2 linked regions of the Sinorhizobium sp. BG8 genome follow. The protein of the gene in region 1 interacts with the protein of each later gene in a pairwise test. Links are inferred from orthologs where the notes say so. Each region holds a gene or a part of one and is shown in the gene's direction. Other genes may lie near its edges.

Region 1 (3,290 bases):
ACATGATCATCAAGCTCGCCGCCGACAACCTGCCTGAAGGCGGCGACGTGGCCGTTCTGTCGGCAACCGCGACCTCGACCAACCAGAACACCTGGATCGCGGAAATGAACAAGGTGCTGCCGAACTACAAGGGCATCAACGTCGTTGCGACCGTCTATGGTGACGACCTTGCCGACAAGTCCTACCGCGAGACGCAGGGCCTCATCCAGACCTATCCGAACCTGAAGGCGATCATTGCTCCGACCTCGGTCGGCATCGTTGCCGCCGCTCAGGCTGTGACGGACGCCGGCAAGGTCGGCCAGATCAACGTCACTGGTCTCGGCCTTCCGTCCGAAATGGCTGGTCACGTGAAGTCGGGCGCTTCGAAGTCGTTCGCCATCTGGAACCCGATCGATCTCGGCTATTCGGCAACCATGATCGCCTATGACCTCATCGGCGGCGCGGAAGCAAAGCCGGGTGCGGAACTCAAGATGGGCCGCATGGGCAGCGTCAAGCTCGACGACAACAACGAAGGCGCCATGGCCGACCCGTTCGTCTACGACAAGACGAACGTAGAGGAATTCGCCAAGATCTTCTGATCCGGTGAACCACATGCCGATCCCGGCCCCATGGCCGGATCGGATTTGCTTGAACGAGTATGCCCCTCATCCGGCCCGCGGGTCGCCTTCTCCCCCCCCTCAAGTGGGGGGAGAAGCAGCCATTCCGCAATGCTTCCGCCCCACGGCGCGGCAGGACGTGGGAGTACCCCTCCGTCCTCCTTGCGGAGAAAAGGGGAGGCTGAGGGGCAATCTCCAGACGTGCCGAGCCTGATGAACGGCAGGCGCTACTGAACCAAACCGGTGGACGAACTTTGCTCCAGGATACGACCACATCGCGGATGAAACCCGCCATCGCACTTGAAGGGATCTCTAAATCCTTCCCCGGCGTGCGCGCGCTCTCCGACGTTTCGCTGTCGCTCTACCCCGGGTCCGTTACGGCGCTCGTGGGTGAGAACGGCGCAGGCAAATCGACGCTCGTCAAGATCCTGACGGGTATCTACCAGCCTGATGAAGGCACGATCCGCGTCGATGACAGCGAGACCCATTTCCCGACCGCGACCGCCGCAGCCAAGGCCGGTGTCACCGCGATCCATCAGGAAACCGTCCTCTTCGACGAGCTTTCGGTCGCTGAAAACATCTTTCTTGGCCATGCGCCACGCACGCGCCTCGGCCTGATCGACTGGGGGAAGTTGAACGCGGACGCCCGCAAGCTTCTCAACCGTGTCGGCGCCGATTTCGATCCGACGATCCGCCTGCGCGATCTCGGTATCGCCAAGAAGCATCTCGTGGCAATCGCGCGCGCCCTTTCCATCGATGCCCGCGTGGTCATCATGGACGAGCCGACGGCCGCCCTGTCCCACAAGGAAATCCACGAGCTTTACGAACTGATCGACCGGCTGAAGGCGGATGGCAAGGCGATCCTTTTCATCAGCCACAAGTTCGACGAGATCTACCGCATCGCCGACCGCTACACCGTCTTCCGGGACGGCAAGATGGTGGGCGAAGGACTGATCGCCGATACCAGTCAGGACGAGCTCGTCCGCATGATGGTCGGCCGTGACGTCGGTCAGGTGTACCCCAAGCAGACCGTCGAAATCGGCGCGCCGGTCCTTGCCGTTTCCGGCTACCGTCATCCGACCGAGTTCGAGGACATCAATTTCGAACTCCGCAAGGGCGAGATTCTCGGTTTCTACGGTCTCGTCGGCGCGGGACGATCCGAATTCATGCAGTCGCTGATCGGCATCACCCGGCCATCGGCCGGCGCGATCCGGCTGGACGGCGAAGTGCTGGTGATCCGCAGTCCATCGGAGGCCATTGCCAGTGGCATCGTTTATGTGCCGGAAGAGCGCGGCCGCCAGGGTGCGATCATCGGCATGCCGATCTTCCAGAACGTTACCCTGCCGTCCCTCGCGCGCACTTCGCGCAGCGGTTTCCTGCGGCTTGCGGAGGAGTTCAGGCTGGCGCGCGAATACACCTCGCGCCTCGACCTGCGCGCTGCATCGCTCGACCAGGATGTCGGTACGCTTTCGGGCGGCAACCAGCAGAAGGTGGTGATCGCCAAGTGGCTCGCCACTCAGCCGAAGGTGATCATCCTCGACGAGCCGACAAAGGGCATCGATATCGGTTCCAAGGCAGCCGTGCACGCCTTCATGAGTGAACTGGCGGCGCAGGGGCTGAGCGTCATCATGGTCTCCTCGGAGATCCCGGAAATCATGGGCATGTCTGATCGCGTCATCGTCATGCGCGAAGGCAGGATTGCCGGACGGTTCGAACGCAGCGAACTGACGGCGGAACGACTGGTGCGGGCGGCGGCCGGCATCGCGGAGGCAGCATGATGGCACGACTCTTGAAAAACCGCGAAATGCTGCTGGTCGTGGCGATCGTCGCTCTGGTGGGCATGATCGCGCTGCGCTTCCCCGGCTTCGTCGTCCCGGCGAACCTCGCGAACGTCTATAATGACACGTCGATCCTCATCATTCTGGCGCTCGGCCAGATGGCGGTCATCCTGACGCGGTGTATCGATCTGTCCATGGCCGCGAACCTCGCTTTGTGCGGTATGGTCGCCGGCCTCATAAACGTCGCGATGCCAGGGCTGCCGATCCCCGTCGTCATCCTCGTCGCCATGCTGCTCGGCGCCTTCCTCGGCTCGATCAACGGTCTTCTCGTCTGGAAGCTGGACATTCCGCCGATCGTCGTAACCCTCGGCACGCTCACCATCTATCGCGGCATGATCTTCCTGCTGACCAACGGCCAGTGGATCAATGCGCACCAGATGAGCGACGCCTTCAAGGCTTTCCCGCGCACAGCACTGCTCGGCTTCCCCGTCCTGTCCTGGCTGTCGCTGGTCATGATCGCGATCATGTTCGTGGTCATGAGCCGCACGCCTCTCGGCCGTGCCTTCTTCGCCGTCGGCGGGAACCCGCACGCGGCCGTTTACACGGGGATCGATGTCGGCCGGACGCGGTTCTTCGCCTATTGCCTCTCCGGCACCCTTTCGGGGCTTGCCGGCTACCTCTGGGTCTCGCGCTATGCGGTGGCCTATGTCGACATTGCCGCCGGCTTCGAACTCGACATCATCGCGGCCTGCGTCATCGGCGGCATATCGATCGCTGGCGGCATCGGGTCGGTTGCGGGCGCAGTCCTCGGCGCGGTGTTTCTCGGCGTGATCAAGAACGCACTGCCGGTCATCAACATATCGCCCTTCGCCCAGATGGCGATCTCGGGCACGGTCATCATCATTGCCGTCGTCGT
Region 2 (3,277 bases), 140 kb from region 1 along the record:
TTATGGGATCGCCAAGGATGAGGCCGAGCGCCAGATCGACGAGTGGGAACGCCGTCACTGACGGTTCGCTGAACCGGCTTTGAACTGGCATATAAGAAATGCCGCTGTGACCGTCCGGTCGCGGCGGCATTCTTCGTTTTGCATGGGCCCTGACGGCGTTTGGGATGCGAAAGCGAATGCTTGTGGAACCGCGCGGGAACTTTCAAAGGGTTCGCGCGTTTCCTTGCCGAACCATAAAGAGGAGTTCGGTCAATGCTTTACTACGCACTTGTGTTCATGGTGATTGCGATCGTCGCCGGTCTTTTCGGTTTCGGCGGCATTGCCGGCGCATCGGCCGGTATCGCGCAGATCCTGTTCTTTGTATTTTTGGCCCTTCTGGTCCTGTCGTTGATCGCCGGTCTTTTCAGGCGCGTATAGAACGACAGTTGACCTCTGAGGGAGGAGAGGGCGGCGCCAGCGAGCGCCGCCTTTCTTTTTGCGGTCTTCGTCGACGCGAGATTCATATATCGACGGTGAACTTCACCCTGTCGGCCGCGAAACGCGAGCGGGAGAACTGAATGGGTTTACCCGCCATGTCGGTATTGATTGCAGTGGTCACCAGCAGGATCGCACCCGGCGAAAGCTTCAGGTCCTGGAGATCCTCTGCCTCGGCATGGGTCGCTGAGATTTCCGTCGAACGGCGAACGTAATCCTCCACGCCGAGCTTTTCGAATGCGCGCGTGATCGAGCCTGTTGTCTGGTAAAGTTCGCCGATGCCCGCAAAACGGTCCGCGGGAAAGTACCCTGTCGATCGCGAGATCGGGCGCCGGTCAGCGGTGCTGAGCGTTTCCAGCCTGATGCACGAAGCTCCACTCGCAAGGCCGAGGGCTTTGGCCACGACAGGACTCGCAACCTCTGTCGCCTGTTCTAGCAAGCGGCCCTCAGTTTCGCTCGCCTGATCGCCAAGGCCCCTTGAAAAGCGGGTGCGGCGCGAGATCGGAAAGGTCAGGCTGTCACGGCGCTCGATGCGCGTGCCTATGCCCTGGATGCCCCGCACGAGGCCCTCGTCGGCAAGCGAAGCGAGGGCGCTGCGCACCGTATGACGGTTGACGCCGAACTGTGCGGCGAGAGTCGTCTCGGGCGGCATCATCCCTGTGTCGTCGAAGTCTCCGTTGTTGATCGCCAGTCGCATCCGGTCTGCGATCTGCCGCCATAGTGCGATGCCGGTCTGGCGCTCGATCATTCTTTCCCACCCCTGTCATATCGCTGTCACGACGGAATCGTATTAGGATCCTTAGTTGTATGGTTGTCTAGATTAATAGACATTTGGAGATGAGGCAATGAATTCTTCCAAAGGCGATGCGGATTTCGCCGGCGGCACGCCCGAACGGCAGAAGGCCATGGGCGTCCTCGCGAGAGCGACGAGAGCCGAACTCGAGGCGGCGTGGAGCGGACTTCCGGAAAAGCCCGAGGTCTTTCCCGTTCGCGGACCTGAGACCGGGCTGGTGATGGTCCGCGGCCGGATTGGCGGAGGCGGTGCACCATTCAATCTCGGCGAAGCGACTGTGAGCCGCGCGAGCGTGAGGCTTGCGGATGGAACGGTCGGTCACGGCCAGGCGCTCGGCACGGATCTCGAGAAGGTCCGGCTTGCCGCCGTCTTCGATGCGCTCCTGCAGGTATCCTCCAGCAGCCTGTGCGTTCGCCAGGTTGTCGCCTCGGTCGAGGAACGCATCGCCGCGGAACAGGCCCGCAGGCAGCGCCAGACGGCGGCCACGCGGGTCGACTTTTTCACGATGGTCAGGGGAGACGATTGATGCCGATGCAAGCGCAGACCTTTTCAGGCGCCTTCTCCGAACCCGTTTTCCAGTCGCAGGCAGTGTTCCGCACGCTGATGGACTGCATGGCCCGTCCGGGCACGATCGGCCGCATCGAAACCGTCGTACGGCCGCCGAAGCCGCTCTCGCCTGCTGCGGGCGCCGTGGCACTCACACTTTGCGATCACGAGACGCCCGTATGGCTGACGCCGGCGCTTGCGAAGTCGTCCCTGCCGCAATGGCTGGCTTTCCACGCCGGTGCGACCGTCACGGAAGACAAGCACCTGGCGCGCTTCGCCTTCGTCGAGGCGGGCGCTCCGATGCCGGGTCTTAGCCTGTTCGCGCAGGGAACGCAGGAATACCCCGACCGTTCGACCACGCTCGTGGTCGAACTCGATGCGCTCGAAGGCGGCCAGTCACTCCTCCTCAAGGGACCCGGAATCCGGGACGAGGCAACGATTGCGCCGATCGGGCTGCCGGAGACCTTTTTGCTGCTCTGGACCGCAAACCGTCAGGGCTTCCCGCGCGGAGTGGATCTCGTTCTCGTGGCCGGCGAAAGGGTCGTCTGCCTTCCACGCACCACCAACATCGACAAGCGGGAGGGCTGAACCATGTACGTTGCCGTCAAGGGCGGGGAAGCCGCCATCGCAAATGCCCATCGCCTTCTCGCCGATCGCCGCCGGGGTGACCGCTCGCTTCCGGCTATCGGCCTCGAGCAAATCGTCGAGCAGCTCGGCCTCGCCGTCGACCGCGTCATGTCCGAGGCATCCCTCTACGACCGGTCGCTTGCAGCACTCGCGATCCGACAGGCTCGGGGCGACATGATCGAAGCGATCTTCATCCTGCGCGCCTATCGTACGACGCTCCCCCGCTTCGGCGCGTCGAAGCCGGTGGAGACCGCATCCATGCTCGTCGAGCGCAGGGTCTCCGCGACCTACAAAGACCTGCCGGGAGGCCAGCTTCTCGGACCCACCTTCGACTATACGCATCGTCTCCTGGATCCGTCGCTAATTGGCGATGGGCCTGTCGATGCCGCACTGGAGCGGGAAGGCGAGGCGGAGCCCGTGATGCGGGTCTCCGACATCCTTTCCGGCGAAGGCCTCGTCGAGGAGGACGGCAGTCTGCCCGAGGGCCATGTGCCGGGAGATCTTACGCGCGAGCCGCTGGAGTTCCCGATGGCGCGCGACCTGCGACTGCAGGCGCTTGCCCGTGGCGACGAGGGCTTCCTGCTGTCGCTCGGCTATTCGACGCAGCGCGGCTTCGGCAGCACGCACCCCTTCGTCGGTGAGATTCGCATAGGTGATGTGGAGGTCGATCTCGAGCTGCCCGAACTGGGCTTTGCCGTCTCCCTGGGCACGATTCAGGTGACGGAGTGCCAGATGATCACGCAGTTCAAGGGATCGGCCAAGAACCCGCCGCAGTTCACGCGCGGCTACGGCCTCGTCTTCGGACAGAACGAGCGCAAGGCCATGTCCATGTCGCTC

Evidence for each region.
Region 2: the proteins of F3Y30_RS06275 (region 1) and phnG interact in binary tests that used the Escherichia coli proteins (3 or more experiments, as listed by UniProt). The link is inferred for Sinorhizobium sp. BG8 from one-to-one orthologs.

What each region holds. Positions count from the first base shown.
Region 1 is NZ_CP044011.1:1,354,432-1,357,721, forward strand. What follows is about bases 152-3,125. They hold F3Y30_RS06275 (sugar ABC transporter ATP-binding protein), read left to right. Parts: upstream 152-877; coding sequence 878-2,374; downstream 2,375-3,125. Other genes in these bases: rhaS (rhamnose ABC transporter substrate-binding protein), read left to right, coding at 152-578; F3Y30_RS06280 (ABC transporter permease), read left to right, coding at 2,371-3,125. Outside these bases: more of rhaS, read left to right, coding at 1-151; more of F3Y30_RS06280, read left to right, coding at 3,126-3,290. UniProt on the Escherichia coli protein: Part of the ABC transporter complex RbsABC involved in ribose import. Responsible for energy coupling to the transport system.
Region 2 is NZ_CP044011.1:1,490,095-1,493,371, forward strand. Bases 96-3,056 are described here. They hold phnG (phosphonate C-P lyase system protein PhnG), read left to right. Parts: upstream 96-1,319; coding sequence 1,320-1,793; downstream 1,794-3,056. Other genes in these bases: F3Y30_RS06935 (DUF1328 domain-containing protein), read left to right, coding at 253-417; phnF (phosphonate metabolism transcriptional regulator PhnF), read right to left, coding at 500-1,222; phnH (phosphonate C-P lyase system protein PhnH), read left to right, coding at 1,793-2,401; F3Y30_RS06955 (carbon-phosphorus lyase complex subunit PhnI), read left to right, coding at 2,405-3,056. Outside these bases: F3Y30_RS06930 (CsbD family protein), read left to right, coding at 1-61; more of F3Y30_RS06955, read left to right, coding at 3,057-3,277. UniProt on the Escherichia coli protein: Together with PhnH, PhnI and PhnL is required for the transfer of the ribose triphosphate moiety from ATP to methyl phosphonate.